DNA from 3 places in the Leptolyngbya sp. GGD genome. Region 3 is predicted to be linked to each of the others. Evidence: predicted binding sites of a transcription regulator. Region 3 holds the regulator's gene; each other region holds the start of a gene.
What was found. The regulator NtcA, encoded in region 3, controls nitrogen genes in cyanobacteria. The targets are predictions, from matches to a motif close to TTTGTANNNNNNNNTACAAA.
Positions count from the first base shown of each region.

Region 1: OU814_RS22505 (SAM hydrolase/SAM-dependent halogenase family protein) is a predicted target of NtcA. The motif match lies at 3,597-3,616, and genes of this name have one in related genera.
Region 2: OU814_RS19065 (MSMEG_0572/Sll0783 family nitrogen starvation response protein) is a predicted target of NtcA. The motif match lies at 5,010-5,029, and genes of this name have one in related genera.

Region 1 is NZ_JAPQKE010000005.1:139,607-146,979, forward strand. It holds gene OU814_RS22475 (tetratricopeptide repeat protein) at 1-800, opposite strand, end outside; gene OU814_RS22480 (hypothetical protein) at 1,405-2,049, shown strand; tRNA gene OU814_RS22485 (tRNA-Arg) at 2,211-2,284, opposite strand; gene moaC (cyclic pyranopterin monophosphate synthase MoaC) at 2,323-2,829, shown strand; gene OU814_RS22495 (hypothetical protein) at 2,962-3,126, shown strand; gene pirA (arginine synthesis PII-interacting regulator PirA) at 3,378-3,530, opposite strand; gene OU814_RS22505 (SAM hydrolase/SAM-dependent halogenase family protein) at 3,654-4,430, shown strand; gene OU814_RS22510 (inositol monophosphatase family protein) at 4,519-5,334, opposite strand; gene OU814_RS22515 (hypothetical protein) at 5,452-7,314, opposite strand.
Region 2 is NZ_JAPQKE010000003.1:843,136-850,508, forward strand. It holds gene uvrB (excinuclease ABC subunit UvrB) at 1-1,314, opposite strand, end outside; gene OU814_RS19050 (CsbD family protein) at 1,515-1,703, shown strand; gene OU814_RS19055 (TM0106 family RecB-like putative nuclease) at 1,952-3,448, shown strand; gene OU814_RS19060 (MSMEG_0569 family flavin-dependent oxidoreductase) at 3,651-4,919, shown strand; gene OU814_RS19065 (MSMEG_0572/Sll0783 family nitrogen starvation response protein) at 5,093-5,575, shown strand; gene OU814_RS19070 (Nit6803 family nitrilase) at 5,628-6,608, shown strand; gene OU814_RS19075 (MSMEG_0568 family radical SAM protein) at 6,601-7,373, shown strand, end outside.
Region 3 is NZ_JAPQKE010000001.1:657,110-664,482, forward strand. It holds gene OU814_RS03135 (DUF3084 domain-containing protein) at 1-1,393, opposite strand, end outside; gene ntcA (global nitrogen regulator NtcA) at 1,513-2,184, opposite strand; gene fabI (enoyl-ACP reductase FabI) at 2,624-3,424, shown strand; gene OU814_RS03150 (vWA domain-containing protein) at 3,449-4,066, shown strand; gene OU814_RS03155 (hypothetical protein) at 4,083-4,205, opposite strand; gene OU814_RS03160 (RNA polymerase sigma factor, RpoD/SigA family) at 4,933-5,919, shown strand; gene OU814_RS03165 (DUF433 domain-containing protein) at 6,054-6,386, shown strand; gene OU814_RS03170 (DUF5615 family PIN-like protein) at 6,383-6,736, shown strand; gene OU814_RS03175 (hypothetical protein) at 6,806-7,255, shown strand.

The DNA.
Region 1 (7,373 bases), on a different contig from region 3:
TCCAAATTGACCGATCGCTGAAACGCGGCTAAAGCTGCTGCATTATTCCCGACTTCCCGAAGAATCTTGCCGATTTGAAGATGCAGCTTTGAATTATTTGGATCTAATCTGACTGCCCGATTGAATGCAGTCAAAGCAGCCGTCGAATCTCCCTTACTTAACAAAGCAATCCCTATACCAATTTGAGTACTGGTTCGTCTTGGGTCAAGCTGAGCTGCCCTTTGAAGTGTAGCGATTCCTTGATCAATCTGCCCTTGTTGAATCTGGATTAGCCCCATTGATTCTTGTGCATCTACATTTCGGCTATTGAGCCTTATAGCCTGCTGATAGGCTGCCAAAGCTTGCGACAAATTCCCCTGACGTGCGAGTACCGTTCCCAAACCCAAAAACGCGTTGACATTGCGAGCGTCTAATTCTGTCGCCCGACGATAAGCAGTTGCCGCCGCACTATCATTGCCCAAATTCGCCAGGCTAAATCCCAATGCATAAACAAAATCTGCATTTGCAGGTTCTAGCGTAATTGCCTGCTGATAAGCATCTGCGGCTTCCTGAAACTTTCCTTGCTGAGCGTAAATGTAACCCATGCCAGAAAAGATTCGAGCATTACGATTATCGATCGACGAAGCTCGCTGAAAGGCATCGATCGCCTCAGTCCACTTCTTTTGATCGACTAACTCTCGCCCTTGTTCGAGGAGCTTATCGAGTTCAGTATCTTGAGACTGGGCAAACGCCAACGAAGGCATCAATCCTGCCCAAAGCAAGACAGTCAGTGGCAATATTGATCGACGAATTCGAGTCATTGTGAGCATACGAGAATCTATAAAACAATTACGAGGAACGTCAAGTCGATCAGAAACTAGCGTGTTCAGATGTTCGATGAAACATTGCAATTATTTGCGAGCACTTCTATCAAAGGGCAGTCTTCACCTGGATAAATTCTATGATCTTACCTACACCAGATGTGCTTAAAAATCTAGTGATCGGATCATACCTTGCGATTGTCACAGCTGACATCGAGTACGCGATAAATGCGTGAAACACCCTCTTGATGGTATTCAAAGACTGATAGGAAAAGGACTACAAGCTACAAATGCAGATTTGCACAAGAACATCCACCCTAGACAGGTAGAACTTCAGCAGTAGGCAAAACTCTAGCTACACCTGCTGTAATAGGGTATCGAGATGAATACTGAGACGATTAATCTTGTTCAATCTGGCGTTTTTTTTCTGATCACTGCAGTGTGGACTACCGTAAAAATTTGCTGATCCCGCAGAATTTCTTTCTAATGATGGATCAAGGTCATCTCACTCTCGATAGAGTGATTTCCATTGAGCAGCCCATATAGTCTTAGGCAAGCGTAATTTCTTTGCAAATGACTATTTTGTTCGAGGAGCAAATTTACAATGGCATATACTAATCGTCCTGTAACTGAAGCGGCTGTCATTCCTGTAGCAGCTGATTATCATGATCGGGTTCGTTGGGGTCCGATTCTCGCTGGCTTATTTGTCGCGCTAGTTTCGCAGTTGATTTTGAGTGCACTGGGTGCAGCAATTGGGGCAACCTCGATCGCAAATTCGGGCGCACCCCGCTCTGACGCAGGTGGAGTTGGTACAGCAGTTGGCATCTGGGCAACGATTAGCTTACTGATTTCTCTGTTTATTGGAAGCTGGATTATGGCACGGGCTTGCGGTCCGATGACCCGAAGTACGGCTTTGCTGAATGGGGCAATTCTTTGGGCAACGACCCTAGCGTTGAGTGCTTTTCTTTTAGCGAGTGGTGTATCAGGCGCGTTTGGCTTAGCAGCTACAACAGCGGCAAATGTTGCAGGGGCGGCTTTGCCTCAAACTGGAGTGCCGAATGTCGATCCGAATGCAGCGCCCAATATCAGCGCTCAAGATGCCCGAAATATCGCAGGTACGACTGCAACCGCAGGTTGGTCATTTGTGATTGGTTCACTTTTGGGCTTAGCTGCATCTCTTGCAGGCGCAGCAACCGGCACTCGCAGACCGCGGGCTGCTTATGTTGAACCAGGTCGTGTCGCGCAGTAATTGTCGCAACAGCGATCGTTGAAAACCCCTCACAGCAGTTAGGGGTTTTTATTTTGGATTTTGGATAAAAAGTATAAGTCAGAAAATAAAATAGTGTGGAACAGGAAAATTGCCTTTAAAACATTAAAGGGGTGTCTCATCAACACCCCTAAAATATTAAACGGGCTAGGAGGGATTCGAACCCCCGACACCGTGGTCCGTAGCCACGTGCTCTAGTCCACTGAGCTACAAGCCCTTGTCAGCACTTATTCAATATACAACAATCTGCTCCAAATGACAAAAAATTCTGAAAATTCCTCAACACTTTCTCATCTTGATGCTCAAGGACAAGCGCAGATGGTTGATGTATCAGCTAAATCTGCAACGATAAGACAAGCAACAGCGATCGCGCGGGTGCGGATGAAGCCCGAAACTTTACTGGCGATCGAGTCGGGTAATAGTCCGAAAGGGGATGTTCTAGGCACAGCCCGAATCGCCGGAATCATGGCAGCGAAGCAAACATCCAATTTAATTCCATTGTGTCACCCACTCCCGATTCAAAAAGTCGAAGTCAATATTATTGCCGTGCCCGAACTTCCCGGATTTGAGATTCAAGCCACTGTGAAAATCAAAGCAGAGACGGGCGTTGAAATGGAGGCTTTGACAGCAGCCTCTATTGCGGCTTTGACGCTCTATGACATGGCGAAAGCGCTCGAGAAATCCATTACGATCGAACAAATTTGCTTGCTGAGCAAAACGGGAGGAAAATCGGGAGATTATCAGCAATCACCAAACCCGTAATTCCTCTTAAATTTTTTGTAAAGCGGGAACTATTTGAAGGCGTTCCCCGTGAAATTGCTTATACTCAGGAAATGCTCCCTTGACATCGCCCCCTCATTTTTCCATTGGCAAATCCAAGGTGGTATTCCCGCAATGAATGAACCGAACGAATTAGAACTGACTGAATCGCTCTTTAATGCGATCGCACAAGCTTTAGAGGCGTGTTGCCACTCCGGACATTTATCGGCAGATGAATACATCTCACTGCTTGACTCTGTATGGTTTACGCTCGACTTCGGCACGCGTCGTCCGAGATGAATCATCAGCCAGGTTGCGGCTCTGCTCAACGTGCAATTCTAAAATTTCTGCGAGTTCAGCGAAACCCAAGCCCAGATCTCACGATCAGTTGAATTGAGTTCTCTTATATTAAGGTGGATTTTGAATTGCAGAATTGATAGGGACAGGACGATTGCTGAAGCCGTCCTTCCTCAATCCAAAATTCACCATTAAAAAAGCGCGGCTTAGCCGCGCATATTTGAGATCCTACAATGAGAGATGAGGGAGACACTTTATCTCAGATAACTTGCTTCTGCTTCCAACATCCGCAGCAGAGCTTGATCGCCACGTGCTCTTGCTGCTTCCATGCGGCGTTGTAGATTTCGTTGTAAGTTTTCGCGGTGAACGCGGGTAACTTCGGCTGCGTGAAGACGATTTCTATTCATATGTAGGGTTCCTAGAGGTTAGTTTTTCTTATCACCATGATTTGATATTAGCATTGGCAAATTAAAACGGTAGCTTATGCTACTAAAAATTCATACTTAAGATGTAGTTTTTTGACAAAACAGATGATTGTTACCCTGATGACAGACTTTGGATTAAGTGATGCTTATGTCGGAGTGATGAAAGGTACGATCGCTCAAATTAATCCAAGGCTGCAAACTATCGACCTTACGCATAAAATTCCTCCGCAAGATATTACTTCTGCCCGTTTTCAACTTATGACTGCCTATCCGTATTTTCCGGACGGAACAGTTCATGTTGTCGTGGTTGATCCAAGCGTAGGCAGTTCGCGCAGAGCGATCGCAGTGCAGCTGAAAGCTGGATTTGTGGTTGCGCCAGATAATGGTTTGGTGAGCGGCATCTTAGAACATGCAGTGGCAGCGGTCGAGTTAACGAATCGAAAATATTGGCGATCGCAAACTCCCAGCGCAACATTCCACGGGCGCGATATCTTTGCCCCGGTTGGAGCACACCTTGCAAGTGGCGTTCCCTTGAAAGAGTTAGGGGATGAAATTGATTTGAATTCGATCATCAAATTGCCAATTCCTGATGCGATCGCAACCGAGAACGGCATTCAAGGAGTAATTCAGGCGATCGATCATTTCGGCAATTTGATCACCAATATTCCGGGGGAAAGGTTTTTCAATTGCTCTTGGTCAGTTCAGATTCATCAATCGATTTATGCAGGTCATACAACCTATGCCGATGCGAAAGTTGGCGAGATCATCGGACTGATTGGAAGTCACGGTTGGGTTGAAATTGCGATGAATCATGGCAATGCTCAGAGCTATTTGAAATTGGGGATTGGAACGTCGATCGTGACTGTTATTCAGTCAAATTAGTCCGAAAACTTCAAGACTTCTGAGTTCACCATCCAATCATTGAAAGAACCATGAAGCGTTGAAGGCTTGTAGATTGTTCAAATCACCGCTATTTAAATTTACCGATCGCCCGAACCAACGGCTCAAAAACCTCGATCAACTCTTTGCGACTCACGACTAACGTGGGATACGATCGTGCTCCATAATCTTCCCCAACCTCTAACGGAAAAATCGGGGTTAACTCTAGGGGATACCAAACGGCTCCTGATGCTTGCACGATCGCCCAAACTGCTGCAATATCCCAAATTTTTGGAGTCGCCTCAACTCCGCCCATTGTTGACCCCGCCGCAACGGTCAGCAAATTGTAAGTCGCTACTCCCAACATCCGAATTTTCGCAGGAAACGGCTGCTGCAAAACCGAAGTACTTCTTGCACAGAGATTAAAAAAGTGATTTTTCGTTAAAGCTTCTTGGCTCGATCGAATCGGTTTGCCATTGAGAAAAGCCCCCGACGGCATCTCTAGCCCTGATTCACCCTGCCAATATCCATAAAAAGACTGCCCCAATGGGGGCAAATGTACCAATCCAAAAACCGGAGTGCCCTGATAAAGCAATCCGATCGAGATTCCCCATAGCGGCAATCCTCGTGCAAAATTCGTTGTGCCATCGACTGGATCAATAATCCAGCACCATTCTCGATCGGGAAAAATATGCTCGACTTCTTCACTCAAAACCCCGTGATCAGGAAAAGCTTGAGCGATCGCGCTCCGAATCCGTTCATCCGCCCATTGATCCGATTGTGTCACCAAACTGCCATCGGCTTTTTCGGCTGCCTGAGCTTGTCCAAAATCCTTGAGCAATTGTTCACCAACTTCTGTGGTGATTTGCTGAGCAAAAGAGAGAACCGTATTCCAAAATTCAGACATATCGAAATCCCAAAGCAGTGCGGGAGATAGAGAGCAGGGAGTATTCTTCCATCATCCTGCAAAATGCTCCTTCATCTTTTCATCCTGCAAAGTCAGACTCTCACATCTTAGAACAGGCTATCTTCTTAAGCTGCGTTGCCATAAAGGAATCAACGACTGTGCCTGGTCGTAAGCATTCGTGCCGAGTGGAATTCTTTGAGCGATCGCGATCGCGCCCACCGGATCTACACTCGCTTGTGACATTGCCGTTTGCAGCAATTGCTGACTCAGATCATTCATCAACGTCTGAGCTTCTGGGCGGAGTGGGCTAGCTATGGGTACAGTATCTGCAATCTGAATTCCTTCTGTGACCGAATCAACCGTACCACCATTCGCCGCCGCTCTTGCTTTCTGCAACGTGAGTACAGCATCCCCACCCTGTAGCGGAGTTGCTGAATCAGGGACAGGACTAGACACAGGTTGAGCCAACTCCTGTTCGCGATCGCGAATGGCTTGAAGTTGCTGAGCATACTGACCGCGTTTATCGGCTGCTTCTGCACCGAGCGATCGCCGGGAAGAAATGCGACCCAGCAAATCGATCGCTTGTTGCAACGATCCTGCATCGCCTCGACTCGCAATCTGCTCTGCTTGCTGAATGAGGGGACGATCCTCTTGATCTTGCATCTCGCTGGTAATTCGCTGGATCAACTGGCGAGCTTCCCGAGACTTCGGATTAGAACTAGAAACCTGAGATGCAGCGTCAATCGCCGCTTGCAAATCTTCAGGTCGGTTGGATTGCGCAAGCTGCTGTGCTCGATTCAATTGCGCCATATCTCCTTTTTCTGCTTGCCAACGCGCAATTAACCGCTGCGCTTTTCCAAAAGTCGGACGATCTGCACCAATTTTCTGCGCTTGGGCGGTCGCGGCATCATAGTCTTCGGGCAACCCATTGCCGATTCGATTGATCGCACTTGCTAATGTTTCGTAGTCTTCGATCTCTTGCTTCAAATTTGCAGCTTCTGGAATCTGCCGAATAATGTCTAATGCAGCCGTTGTGTCTCTACGATCGAGTGCTGCATCAGCTAACGCCAACATCTTCTTCCCAGCATCGACTAGGGTTTCCTGCGCACCTTGGTAGACATAGCTCTTATTGTTGATGCTAGCCAGCAGTTTGATTGCTTCTTGAAAATTCTGTATCCCGCCGGACTCGATCAAACTTTTTGCTTTCGTAATCTTGCTGATGTCGTCGCGGGTTGCAGCAATGATGCCGCTAATCTCTTGGTATTTTGTAGTTTGCCAGAAGGTATTGTCGATCGACAATAACCGTCCTGCTTCTGTCATTGCTAACCGCCAATTTTGCTGCCGTAGCGCTTCTTCAGCTTTGCGGTAAAGCGTTTCAGCAGATGACCAAATACTCTGCCATTTTTTAATTCGCTCTTCGACTTGAGTATGGGCAGTCCCAACTCTTGGAACCCTTCTTGCTGTTTTAATGGCAGCATCGAGTTTTCCAGCTTGGAATGACTCTTCACTCAAGTCCAAAATCTCTTGTGCCCAAGCTTCAATCAACCGAGTCGCTTCTGCATAAAGCGGATGATCGGAGGGAAGATTTTTGACAAGCTCGATCGCTTCTAATAGATCATTTGGAGTCCGCTTATTTGCTGCGAGCTGAGCACAATGGAGTCTTAGAGAAGCTGAAGCGAGCGGCCAGAAAATCGAAGGACAATTGGGAACGGCAGGAAGCTTGAACAAAAATGCGAGCGAGAGCGCAGTTGTGCCCCCTGTGATTGCGAGTGACAATGCGATCATTGCCCGCCAATCACTAAATAGCCAGGTTCGCGCTTGATTGAGGCGATCGAGCACAGCAGCCAACTTAGTCGGAGACTCTTTCGGGGAAGGGAGTTCTTGAACCGCTTGGGTCGATCGCGAAGAAGCTGCCACGCTTCGGTGAGACGGCGATGACTTACGGTTCCGACGATTAGGAATGCCGCGTTCTCTGGTCATAGGTGAGTGTAAAACTGCAAGAGAGCGATCGATACAAATTGAGAGATCGCAATAGAAGC
Region 2 (7,373 bases), on a different contig from region 3:
TTTGATCTCATGTAGCAGATCATCGACCTGCCCTTGAGTCGGGCGAACAAAGACTTCAGGATCAAGCACACCCGTTGGTCGAATCACTTGTTCAACCACGTGATCTTCTGAAACTTCTAATTCCCAATCGCCCGGAGTGGCAGAAATGAACACACACTGATTCACCTTTGCCCAAAATTCCTCTGCTTTCAGTGGGCGATTATCTGCCGCGCTTGGTAACCGGAAACCGTGATCGATTAGCACTTTCTTCCGCGCTTGGTCGCCGTTGTACATACCTCGGATTTGCGGAATCGTTACGTGAGATTCATCGATCGCAAGTAACCAATCATCCGGGAAGTAGTTCAGCAAACATTCTGGTGGATCGCCGGGATTGCGTCCGGCTAAATGTCGCGAATAGTTTTCAACGCCATTGCAAAATCCCACCTCTCGCAAAACTTCCAAATCGTAGCGCGTGCGTTGTTCTAGGCGTTGAGCTTCTAGTAATTTTCCTTCAGTCTCAAGCTCGACTAAACGCTGTCTTAGCTCTAGTTCAATATCATCGCAAGCTTGCTGTAATCGATCTTCGGGTGTGACAAAGTGACGAGCCGGATAAATACTCACTGCGTCCATACTTTGCAAAGTCGCACCTGTTACCGGATCGATATAGCGAATCGCATCGATTTCATCGCCGAAAAATTCGACTCGAATAATGCGATCTTCGTAAGCTGGTCCAATTTCTAGAACATCCCCTTTGACTCGGAATTTGCCCCGACCCAGATCGAGATCATTGCGAGAATATTGCACAGACGCGAGATCTCGTAAAACTTGCCGTTGATTGATCTCTTCTCCGACTCGCAATGGAATCGACGCATTCAAATATTCTGAAGCAATCCCTAACCCGTAAATACAGCTAATTGAAGCTACTACAATCACATCGCGACGTTCAAACAGCGATCGCGTTGCCGAGTGCCGCAACATATCAATTTCTTCGTTAATCGAAGCAGTTTTCTCAATGTAAGTATCGCTGACCGGAATATAAGCTTCAGGCTGATAGTAATCGTAATAGCTGATGAAATACTCAACTGCATTATTCGGAAAGAATTCGCGCAATTCATTACACAGTTGGGCTGCCAGCGTTTTGTTGTGAGCTAGGAGTAAGGTCGGTTTGCCAATTTTCTCGATCGTTCTCGCAATCGTGTGCGTTTTTCCGGTTCCAGTCGCGCCGAGCAGAGTTTGATAACGATTGCCTGCCTGAATACTTTTGACCAGTTGTGCGATCGCTTTGGGCTGGTCGCCAGTCGGCTCAAAGGGAGTGTGAATGTTAAATTCTGGCATTGTGAATTCACTGGGGTTCTATTCAATTTTAGCGGTTTCTTTTCCGGCAGTGGCGGCACTTCTCTATCGATCGAGGGAGAAATTGATCACGCAACAATCCAACTCTAGCCAGACTCAAAAATTAAGAAAAATCGTTAAATTCGATACATATCGATAGCGCTATCGACTGATTTATCAACAAATTTCTAAGGAGAATGATCATGAGTTTAGAAGAAAGAGCGAAGGCAGCTGCGAAGAACGTTGAAGGTAAAGTTCAAGAAGCTGTAGGCAACATCACCAACGACCCAGCCGACAAGATGGAAGGCAAAGCGAAACAAGCCGAAGCTGGCGCGCGCAACGCTAAAGAAGATGTGAAAGACGCAGCGAAAGATGTTGTTGACCGTGCATAGTCGCTCTTAATTTTCACTTCAACTTGATCAAGAGATGCCTGAGCTGGGCATCTCTTTTTTACGAAAAACCGACATTTTGAAAAAACGTAGCTTAATTTACATTTAGTTTCCGCTTAAAGTCAGATTGTTAGAATAAGTTAGATCTATGTCTAATTGTTAAGAAATTGTGATTGAGAAAGACGATCGAGCGTAATCTGACGATGAAGACACGATCCCGCAGACCGCCTAATTTTTGTTAATTTATAGGCATGTTTATTACTGCTGATCTCCTGCTCAATTATCAACGCTGTAGTCGTCGAGCATTCCTCGATCGATATGGAGATGCTGAGCAAAAAGATCCGCCCAATGATTATCTGCTGAAACTGATTCAAGACAGTGCAGAAAATCGCCGACAAGTCCTCGCAACCGAAGATCAAGAACATCGCCAACCGACTTATAAAAGTGGAGATTGGCAAAAAGGTGCGGAAGAAACCTTGAAGTTGATGCGGGCGGGTGTAGAAAGAATTTATCAGCCGATTCTGTTAGCAGAAGAAGGAAATGTAACGCTCGTTGCCAATCCAGATTTATTAGTCAAACGACCGGGACAATCCATTTTTGGCGATTGGATTTATGTTCCGACTGAGATCAAACTCAGCAAGCGTCCGAAGCAGGAATATCAAATTATCGTGGCGTACTTTGTGAAGGTGCTGGCTGCGGTGCAAGGAGCTTGGGTCGAGGAAGCTTGGTTGATTTTGAAAGAACGGGGCGCGTTTGCGGTGGATTTGTGGGAAATCATTCCGCGAATGGAAACGATTCTGACCAGTTGTATTGAAGCGGTGACAGGCGAAGAAGAACCGGAAGTGTTTATTTCTCGCAGTCGATGTAGTTTATGCCATTGGTTCAGTCATTGTTATGCGATCGCCAAATCCGACAATCATTTATCGCTGCTTCCCGGTGTGACTCAATCGCGTTATGCCCAATTACAAGCGTTAAATATTACGACCTTAGAAGCCCTAGCTGAAATTCCTGCAAATCAGTTAGAACCGTTACCTGGATTTGGCAGCGAGACGGCGCGCAAGTTGGTCAGACAAGCGCGAGCAACTTTGCAGAATGTGGCGCTCTTAGGTGAAAGTTTAGCCGCGCATACGGTAGGAAAACGACCGTTTGTGATGCCAACGATTCCTACGGCTGCGATCGAACTTTATTTTGATATCGAAGCTGAGCCGAGTTTGAATCTGGTGTACTTGCATGGCGTGTTGGTCGTCGATCGTCTCCAGCAGACGGAAACGTTCCATCCCCTGCTTGCAGAGAAACCAGAAGAAGAAGCGATAGTGTGGCAAAAATTGTTGGATTTAATGTGGGCGTATCCGAATGCGCCCATTTTTCATTTTTGCCCCTATGAAGTACAGACGATGGAGCGATTGGGTAAAGTCTTTGAGACTCCTGATGAGTTGGTTAAACCGCTGCTGACGCGATTCATCGATTTGCATGACTACGTCACACAGACCGTGACGCTTCCGGTTGAGAGCTATGCGCTGAAACATATTGCGCGATGGGTTGGGTTTGATTGGCGTGATTCGACGGCAAATGGGGCACAGTCGATCTATTGGTATGCTCAATGGTTAGCAACGAGCGATCGCAGTTATTTAGACTCGATCGTGATGTACAACGAAGATGACTGTCGAGCGACCTATCAGGTGAAAGAGTGGCTAGTTGAATTTTTAGAAGCGGCGACTTTAGCCGATGATTTTGGCTACGCGGTTTAGCGGTGAATCGAGAATCGTTGATGCTCAAGTTCATGAATCCGATGCGTAAAATCTGATGAGCTATCGATAATGAGAGGGAGACGTGATGTGCGATCGCGCTGACTCTCTTTACAGCTAGACTCATCCTTCCGGTAGTGAAAACTACAACGCTCCTCTACGATCGCGCTTTACGCTGCCTAAAAATGCGATCGTGGAGTTTTCAATGCAAAGCCATTATCCAGTCATTATTGTTGGCGGAGGGCAATCAGGCTTATCGATGAGCTATTGCCTGAAGCAGAAGAATATTGAGCATCTGATTTTCGAGAAACATAAGATCGCTCATGCGTGGCAAGCCAAACGCTGGGATACTTTCTGCTTAGTGACTCCAAACTGGCAATGTCAGCTCCCAGGCTTTCCCTACTCAGGCGACGATCCGCGCGGATTTATGCAAAAAGATGCGATCGTGGATTACATCAAGAGCTATGCTGCTTCGTTCGATCCACCGATTCGAGAAGGTGTTGAAGTCTTGAAGATTATCAAAAATGACGATCGATTTGAGCTAACCACTTCGGCTAGCAATTACACAGCTGATCAAGTTGTCATCGCCGCAGGAAGCTACCATCAACCGAAAATTCCACGTCTTTCTGAACGATTTCCGTCAGCGATCGTCCAACTCCATGCGTCTGAATACAAAAGTCCAGACTTCCTACCCGATCAAATTCTGGTCGTAGGAACTGGACAATCCGGCTGTCAAATTGCTGAAGATTTGCATCTTGCAGGTAAAAAAGTTCATCTTGCTGTCGGAAGTGCTCCGCGATCGCCTCGGCTGTATCGCGGTAAAGATATCGTGGATTGGTTAGATCAGATGGGGTACTACGATCTCTCGATCGACGATCATCCTCAAAAAGAATCGGTCAGAAGTAAAGCAAATCACTATGTCACAGGTCGCGATGGCGGACGAGAAATTGACTTGCGGCACTTTGCCCGAGAAGGAATGAAGCTCTATGGCAGATTGAAAGATGTCAATGGCAGCACGATCGAGTTTGAGAACAATCTCAAACAGAACCTAGATCATGCCGATGCAGTTGCCGAAAGTATTAAGCGAACCGTCGATCAATTCATTGAAAAAAACCAGATTGATGCTCCAATCGAGCCACCTTACCAACCTGTATGGGAGCCAGACTCAGAAGAGTTAACGCTGAATGCTGCTGACATTGAAGCGATCGTGTGGTGTACCGGATATCAATCTGATTTTCGCTGGGTGGAAGTTCCAGTGTTTGATGGCAAAGGCTATCCTGGGCACGAGCGCGGCGTAACGCAGATTTGGGGCTTGTACTTCCTCGGCTTACCTTGGCTCTATACCTGGGGTTCTGGACGATTTTCAGGCATTGCAAGAGATGCTCAGTATCTTGCAGATTATATTGCTGCAAGAAAGAAAGTCTCACAAGATAGTGCTTGGAGTGTTGTGAATGAGTTTTTACTCGGATCATGACCTGTTGATTTAGATAGGTCAGTTTTTGGGTTTTGCTAGCTGTGTAACCCTTCGATCAAGCTCCCTAGTTTTATGATCAGTGTTCTAGTTCTAGTAGCCAGCACTACAAAAGTTAGTAACCAATCCCCACTAATCTTGCAGCAAGCTCATCTATCAAATTTAAGGAGATCGCTATGCCAGAGGTTACAGCTCCCGCACATCAAACTGGCGATTTCTTTGTAGACTACGAAGAAAAAGTTTTTCCAGATGTCAAAGCGGAACCTGGCGAGAAAGCTTTAGTCACGTTTCACACCGTTGCTTTTGAAGGCTCGATCGGATTTGTGAACTTGCTTCAAGCTACCCGATTACTCAGAAAAGGCTTTGAAACTTCGATTTTGCTCTATGGACCTGGTGTAACTTTGGGGGTACAACGCGGCTTCCCGAAACTCGGAGATTCTGCTTTTCCAGGACACCAGAACTTCAATGATCAACTGAGCAAATTCATGGCAGAAGGCGGCAAAGTTTATGCCTGTCGCTTTGCATTGCAAGCGCTCTATGGTCATGGTGAACCTTCTTTAATTCCTGGAATTCGACCGATCAATCCATTAGATGTCTTGGATCTCGTTCTGATGCATCGCAAAGATGGTGCATTTATCCTCGATACCTGGACACTTTAAAAGCTCCGAAAATCTCCGATTGCAAGTCTAATTTTCACTTACCTCTCCCACAATGACAGATGCTCACATTGTTCGAGCGGCAGCCGTACAAATTAGTCCAGTCCTGTTTAGCCGTGATGGGACAACCGAGAAGGTTTTAGACGCGATCGCGTCCGCTGCCAAATCAGGCGCGCAGCTCGTTGTCTTTCCAGAAACCTTTATTCCGTACTATCCTTACTTCTCGTTCATTCAGCCTCCAGTGCTAATGGGCAAAGAACACATGCGGCTGTACGAAGAAGCTGTGATTGTTCCTAGTCCAGTCACAGATGCGATCGCTCGTGCTGCTCGATCGTATGGTGTCGTTGTCGTTGTGGGAGTGAACGAGCGAGACAACGGATCGCTCTATAACACTCAGCTTGTTTTTGATGCGAATGGAACCTTGGTTTTGAAGCGCCGCAAAATTACGCCAACTTACCATGAGCGCATGGTTTGGGGACAGGGAGACGGTGCGGGACTAAAAGCGATCGACACTGCGATCGGGAAGCTTGGAGTGCTTGCCTGTTGGGAGCATTACAATCCACTCGCGCGCTATGCTTTGATGGCACAGCATGAGCAAATTCACTGTTCACAGTTTCCAGGCTCAATGGTTGGGCAAATTTTTACGGATCAAATCGAAGTTACCATTCGCCATCATGCTTTAGAAGCAGGCTGCTTTGTTGTGAATGCGACAGGTTGGCTCTCGCCTGAGCAAGTTGCACAAATTACGAGCGATGAGAAGCTTCAGAAGGTTCTAACAGGTGGTTGTAATACCGCAATTATTAGTCCCGAAGGTAATCATCTTTGTCCACCGATTTTAGAAGGAGAAGGAATTGCGATCGCGGATCTCGATTTCTCGCTGATTACGAAGCGCAAGCGTATGATGGATTCTGTGGGGCATTATGCTCGTCCTGATCTCCTTCAGTTGCAGGCAAATTTTGATACTCAAACGGTGCTAAAGGAGTCGCTCGAAGTGCAGCCAGCAGAACAGTTTTTAATCCCTAACCTCAATGAATAAGCAACAACTCATTACGGACTTACAATCACATGGATTGAAGCTGATTGACTCTCAAATCGGTGCATCAGGGCGACAAGGTGGAGCAGGACCTTCAGATCACAAAGCAGTGACGATCGAAGGAACAACCATTATGGTTCCGATTTACAATACACCTGCTGCAAGTTCTCCCTATAGCACTAATCAAACGGCTCAAGTTTTAGAACTAAATGGAGAAGCGATCGCCCCGATTAGTTTTCCTAAGCAACCCAAGTTCTACAACTTCACCACAGAAGACGGGATTCCTTACTGGAAGATTGCGTTACTTCATAGTCATGATGTCCTTGCAACCACAGTTTTGCAGACCTGTATGCGATACAGCGATGCGGCTACAGCTTGTCAGTTTTGCGCGATCGGGCAATCTTTAGCGACAGGGAAAACTATTGCTCGTAAAACGCCAGCGCAACTTGCAGAAGTTGCAGAAGCGGCAGTTCGGCTCGATCACGTGAAACACATGGTGATGACGACCGGAACACCAAATACGAGCGATCGCGGTTCAGCTTACCTGACAGAATGTGCAGCCGCTATCAAAGCAAAAGTAAATCTTCCCATTCAAGCTCAATGTGAGCCACCGGATGATTTTGCTTGGTTCGATCGGATGAAAACGGCTGGAGTGGATAGCTTAGGAATGCACTTAGAAGCGGCTGATCCAGAAGTGCGAGCAAAAATCATGCCGGGCAAAGCTTCTGTGCCACTAGATTACTATTACAAAGCTTTTGAGGCATCTGT
Region 3 (7,373 bases):
TCGATGCCCGCAGCACAACCTGCCCATCCTGCACCGCTACTAATTCTATTTTGAGCGGTCCCGCTGTGTAAGTCACATCCGATGCAACTGCCCGCAATTCAATCGAATTCGGATAGCGGCGAAGCTGATCGATAAAAGATCCCAGACTCAACAGTTTCTCAACCTCTAGTCTGTCATTCATCACCCCTGCGACACGGGCACGGGCATTAGAAGCTGCAATTAGGTCTTGTAAGGTTTTCTGAAAATCCTGGGGGGACAGTTTAGACGGTTCCAGCGTTTGAGTCGCGATCGTATCTCCTGCTAAAAAGACAACCTGATTCGGCACCGCACTCATATTCACGACAACGCCTCGGTCGTCACCGAGAACATAATTTGCCCCGGCTTGCACCCGCACCAGATAATCTTTACCATCTTGAATTTGCTGAATGAGGTTTTGCACTTCCGCAATCGGGATTTGCACAATTTGCTGATTGTTCTGCCCCAGGCGAAGCGACTCGATCGCGGTCTGATTTGCCAATTGCAGTAATTGATCGACCGCTGCTTTGGCTCCACCTTGTTCGACGACGCGCACAACGCCTGAAGACAGCACTTGTGTCCGAAAAATTGCCAGATCACCTCGGCGAATCTGTTCCACATCTTGCTGAATCTGCTGAACGGCTGCCACGAGAAAAGCTCTCTGCTGTTCCAGGGTTTTCAATTCTGCTTCGCGTTGAGCAATGACTTGATCGCGCTCATTAATTTCGCGATCGCGCTTTTCAATCAGGGCAGTTCGTTCCGCAATTTGCGCATCTCGTTCCGCAATTTGGGCTTTCACCTGATCCCGTTGTTCAATTAACGCCTGCTGCTCAGATTCCAGCTGATTGATTTCGTTGCGGAGCGAAAGTGCTTGCTGAGAAACTGTTTCTAGCTGATTGCGGGTGAGATCTCGCTGCGCTTCTGTCCTGCGAAGTTGGGCATCGGTTTCTCGTTGTCGAGCGACTGAAACTTGAAGATTGGCATTGAGGCGCTTGAGATATTCCTCAATTTGGGCACGTTCCGATCGCGCTTGCTCTAGATCTTTCTCAACCTCAGCTTTTCGCTGATCTGTGGTTTTGAGATCAGCCGTGACTTTATCGAGGTCACGATTTGTCGCCCGCAAATCGGCTTGAATTCGCCCGAAGTTCAACACCATCTCTCGAAAGGTGCGACTGGCAAGCAGTAAAACGCCTAACGTAGAGGCAGAAATCAGCGTGCCCGTCAAAATCGTCACGACAACTGCTGTTTGTTTGGGACGGAGATTGAACAAGCTGAGGCGGGCTTTTCCCACGCGCGTTCCTAAGCGATCGCCGACTGTCGCGATCACCCCTCCTAACACCAACACCACCAAAATTAGAATTAGCCCGACATCGGACATGACGCTCCCACAAACCCCTAGACATACTGCACTCTAAGGGCACTTTCAGACTTTGCCTTTCATTATGACTGCTCGCTCTATGATTCGCGTGAGTCACTCAGGACTGAATTCTAATCGAATTAGGTAAATTGTTGACTAAGCGTTACCGGATTATGAACGGTTATTTTTTTCTTGTGAATTGAGATCATTTTGTCCTGACGCAAATCGCCCAGTAAGCGGGTGACTGTGACGCGAGTCGAGCCGATTGCTTCAGCGATCGCTTGGTGAGACAGTTTGAGATCAATCATGATCCCCTCTTGTGAGGGCACACCAAAGTCACGACACAGAATCAGGAGGAAACTAACAAGACGCGATCCCATATCTCGGTGCGCCAGCGTTTCGATCATCATTTCAGTTTGTAAGATTCTCGACGACAAGCCTTTCAGCATCAGCATCGAGAGTTCGGGATTGTCTTTGAGCGCTTTTTCAACTTGTTCGATCGGAACAGACAGCAATTCGACAGGGGTGAAGGCAACTGCGTGATAAAAGCGATCGGCACGTTGTCCTGTGATCAGAGAAAGCACCCCGAACACACTATTTTCTCGAAGCAGCGCGACGGTAATTTCTTCTCCTGCCTCGTACACCCGTGAGAGTTTAACCGCACCCTTGACGAGAAAGTAGACCCGCTCCGCCGGATCGCCCGGAAAGAAGATGGTCTTACCGCGTTCAAACGTCTCTACAACAGGAGGATATGCTCCCCCTCCAATCTGACGAAACATCGCTGCAAGCGGTTTATCCTTGGTCACTACCATTTCTTTCCTTGTCGTATCGAGTGAAGCTGGGAAGTCTAACAGTCTATGTAAGCAATCGATGACTTTAGACCACTAAAACTGAGTCTATGATCTGTTTTAGTGTCGTAAACTACAATTTCGCTTTGATCTTCAGAAAACTCAGTAAATTCTCTAAGAAGAAGGCGCAATTTCGAGTCGATCTACTGGAATCTTCTGGGCAGACCCAATAATTTCCACAGATCATACCGTGAAAGCACGAATATTCTAGGGCGAGGCATTAAGGAATCATGAAGGATTCCGAACCAGAATCAGAGAGGATTCGCTGGCAGAAAAACCGAACTGAGAAATGACGCAATTCGATTCTCGATCCGCCAAGCTTGGGACGATCGCGTCAGCGAAGAGCAGTTCGAGAGGGATCCCTTTCTGCTATCCTCATAAATGCTTTACACGGTAGAAGACCATGCTAGACCTGACTGGAAAGAACGCACTTGTAACGGGAATCGCGAACAACCGCTCGATCGCATGGGGCATCGCTCAGCAGCTACACAAAGCAGGCGCAAATATTGGCATCACCTATCTACCGGATGCAACCGGCAAAGCGGAAAAGAAAGTTGCCGACTTGACCGAGCCGCTCAATCCCAGTTTGTTCTTGCCTTTGAACGTGCAAGATGACGCACAGATTGAGAGCGCATTCAATACCGTGAAAGACAAATGGGGCAAGTTGGATATTCTGATCCACTGTCTCGCATTTGCTAGCAAAGATGATTTATCCGGCGATTTCTCCAAAACGTCGCGCGCGGGTTATTCGCTGGCGTTGGATATCAGTTCTTACTCGCTGGTGCAACTAGCTGGAGCCGCAAAACCTCTAATGAGCGAAGGCGGTAGTATCGTGACGCTGACTTACCTCGGTGGTGTGAAAGTCATCCCGAACTATAACGTCATGGGAATTGCCAAGGCAGCATTGGAAATGAACGTGCGCTACCTCGCAAATGAGTTAGGGCAGAACAATATTCGAGTCAATGCGATTTCAGCAGGTCCGATTCGGACATTGGCTTCCTCGGCAGTCGGTGGCATTCTCGATATGATTCACCACGTTGAAGAAGTTGCGCCGTTACGTCGAACTGTGACGCAGATCGAAGTCGGGAATACCGCAGCATTTCTCTGTAGTGACTTATCAAGCGGGATCACGGGTCAGGTGATCTACGTCGATGCAGGCTACGAAATTATGGGGATGACGGGATCGAAGCCCAGTGCTGGATAGCAATTAGACGATAGGAGATGTGCCGTGCCCAATTTTGAAACTTTGCAAAATCGAGACTACACCTTGATTTTGGATAAAAGTGGCAGTATGTCTACCAATGATCAAATTGGGGGCGGCAGTCGTTGGGAAGCAGCCCAAGAATCAACGCTGGCACTGGCGCGCAAATGCGAACAGTTTGATCCCGACGGTATTACGGTTTATACGTTTTCTAGCCGATTCAGACGGTACGAGAATGTGACGACGAGCAAAGTCGCACAGATTTTTATGGAAAACGATCCGGTTGGCTCGACCAATCTGGCAGCAGTGTTGCGGGATGCCACCGAAGATTATTTTCGCCGCAAAGCCACAGGGCAGAGCAAAACTGGAGAAACCATTTTAGTCATTACCGATGGTGAGCCGGACGATCGTCGAGCCGTGATTGAAGCGATCGTGCAAGCGACACAGAAAATGGAACGCGATGAAGAATTAGCCATTTCTTTTATTCAAGTTGGATCAGACGCCAGTGCGACAAAATTCTTGAAGGTTCTCGACGATCAGCTTCAAAGTGTGGGAGCAAAGTTTGATATCTGCGACACGGTGACGATGGATGATATGGCAGATATGAGTTTGGCAGAAGTGTTGTTGAATGCGATCGTAGATTAGCACGCTAAAACAGCGATTAAGTTTGGGCAGAATGAGCAGCGATCGAGCCTAAAATCGCAAGCCCAGTCAATCGACTCGATGCACCCAATTGGTCAGTCGCAGCAGCAATACCTACCTGAAGGAATAGCCAGGAAACCACAACGAAAAGCTCCGAACCTCATCGGGATACCGACCCGCGTCGCAAAACCGATGACGGTTCTCGATAAGTATAATTGCTCTTTGTTTTAAGCTGACCAATGTTGCAGACTTGATCCAGTTTTTAATGAAATCGTCACCTTAATGACACTTCAATTTCATATCTGAAAAGTAGCCTAAAATGTCCCCATTTTTTCACAATAAATTGTGGATTGAACTGTCAGAATGAAATCCATAGACCAGTTGATGGATACGGGGTTTGGCTCACTGGAACATTCTCTAAATGCGCAAGTCAGAAATCATAACAGCAGCACTTAAAAAAGTACGGTTATCCCTCTCTAGAGACTCTATCCAACTGTAAATCAAACCGTCATTATAGAAGAATCAATTCACCAAGTTTTAAATGAAGTTTTAGGGTAATGCCCATGTCTTGCAATTTACTTTGGAAAGCTAAATATTTGCTGAAATTCCTGAGTAATTTCCCTGTAAGGCTCTTTACTTTATTTAGAATTCGTCTTATCATTAAGTAAAGTCGAAACGACTTCGATTTAGAGTCCTGAACCTCACCGCTACACTTTCGGCTGTTCGTGCTTGTACCCCTTATTTTGTAAGCGTGCTAAAGATTTATCCCCCTTCCCAGGGTGGAGTTAAACAGCATTTCATTCCTGTATCGGCTTGGAATCGATTCGAGTTTGTTGTCTAAAGTTTTCATTTCACGGAGTTGACTGCACATGGCTACTGCCAATACCAAATCTAAATCCACTCCTAGCCCCACCTATACGGCTGATATGGTGCGGACGTATCTGCATGAGATTGGTCGTGTGCCGATGTTGACACACGAGCAAGAGATTCTCTACGGGAAGCAGGTTCAGCAGATGATGACCTTGCAAGAGAAGAAAGAAAAGCTTGAGAAGAAGCTGGGTCACGCGCCGACGCAGCAGGAGTTTTCTGAGCATGTTCATCTCAGTGATTCTGAGTTGAATGGTATTTTTCAACGGGGTCGTCGCGCTAAGCAGAAGATGATCGAAGCGAATCTGCGCCTGGTTGTGTCGATCGCGAAGAAGTATCAGAAGCGTAATTTAGAGTTCTTGGATTTGATTCAAGAAGGCTCACTTGGCTTAGAGCGTGGCGTAGAGAAGTTTGATCCGACTCGTGGGTATAAGTTCTCGACGTATGCGTACTGGTGGATTCGTCAGGCGATTACAAGAGCGATCGCTCAGCAAGCCCGGACGATTCGATTACCGATTCACATTACGGAGAAGCTGAACAAGATTAAGCGAGTTCAGCGCGAGCTAGCTCAGAAATTAGGGCGCAGTGCCACGGCGGCTGAGATCGCGGCTGAATTAGAGCTTGAGCCGGAACAGATTCGGGAGTTCTTATTGATGTCTCGTCAGCCTGTCTCGCTAGACTTACGAGTTGGAGATAATCAAGATACTGAATTGCAAGAGCTACTTGAGGACGATGGCCCTTCGCCGGATGCTTATTTGACTCAAGACTTGCTCCGTCAGGATCTTGAAACGTTAATGACGGATTTGACTCCGCAGCAGAAGGAAGTGCTGAACTTGCGCTATGGGTTGCAAGATGGGCACGAGTTATCGCTGGCAAAAGTCGGCGATCGCTTAAACTTGAGCCGGGAACGGGTTCGTCAGCTAGAGCGGCAAGCTTTGGATCATTTACGTCGTCGCAAGGCGAATGTGCGCGAGTACATTGCTAGCTAAGTTTAGGGTTTTATAACTCACAGAGGGGACATCAGTTTGATGCCCCCTTTTTTTGGTTGGAAGATGCGGCAATTTTCTAGGATGAAGTAAAGCATTGCGTCTAAAATTTAGGCAACAAAAGGATAGGTTCTCTTATGGCATTGGCTCCTATTTTGGCAAAGTCCTATATTGAACAGCGAGAGACAGGATATTGGGTCGCAAGCACTCGCATTTCTCTCGATTCGATTGTTTATGCATTTTTAGATGGAGAGTCACCTGAAAGTATTGCTCAGAATTTTCCGTTGCTTTCGTTGGAACAGGTCTATGGTGCGATCGCATTCTATCTCGCCAACCGAAAGTTAATTGATGCTTATCTGGAAGCAGGTGAAGCAGAGTTTCAGCAATTACAACAGGATTGTAAAGAGAAGAATCCGTTACTGTATGAGAAATTGAAAGCGGCTCAAGCTCAGAAGCACAATGCCGTATGACAGAGATTCGATTTCAGGCTGATGCTGATTTGAGACAAGCCATTGTAACTGGAACAATTCGCAGAGAGCCAAGACTGGATTTTCGTTCAGCTAATGACGCAGGGTTAGAAGGAATAAAAGACCCAGAAGTTCTGGCACTTGCAGCAAGAGATAACAGAGTGTTAGTAACGCACGATCGTAAGACAATGCCAATTGAATTTGGCCAATTTATTACAGTGCAGACAAGCCCCGGGGTTTTGATTCTTTCTCAGAATCTTCCAATTGGTGAATCGATCGATGCCATTATCTTAATTTGGGAAGCCTCTACAGCTGAAGAATGGACTAATCAAATTATGACCTTTCCATTTTGAAATACAAAATCAATGGTTTGAATCAATAGCTTGAAGTCACAAGTATTACGAATACTTTAGGAGAGGTGAATGTCTAAAGTTCCAGAACGCTCTGTTGGTCAATACGAAATCCAGTTGAAAGATGTAGATGATCATTTGCTTCCGGCAACCATTGAGTTAGGCTGTCGAGACTGGACTGAAGATTCTGGTCGTTGCACTGAATGTCGTATCAGTTTGCGGTGGGCGGGTGGTGTAATTGAGAACACAGACTGGCATTTCTTCGAGTCTTTCAAGAAAGTTCGAGAGCAGCTTAGTTTGCACAGTCTCCTACCAGTATGCTACGGAGCGAGCCGCAGGGTCATATTAACAGGCATGGGAATAGATATGGCTTTGGGGCGCAAAGTTTATCGAGTAGGTGAAGATGGTCAGCTAATTCGCCCAACAGCAGATATTTTCAAAACAGGTGATGATGTAGAGCCTGTGAGCGTTAAAGATCAAGAGATATTTCAAGATGAATGGTGGAAGCTGTTTCGCAAATAGCGCAGCAGTCGAACAATTTTGATGTAGTGAATTTTTATAAATTAAGTGCGAATGTGCTTGTAAAGCTAGAATTCAGGCATGGAATTAGGTTAGTACCCTGGGAAGTTCGGATTGGGCA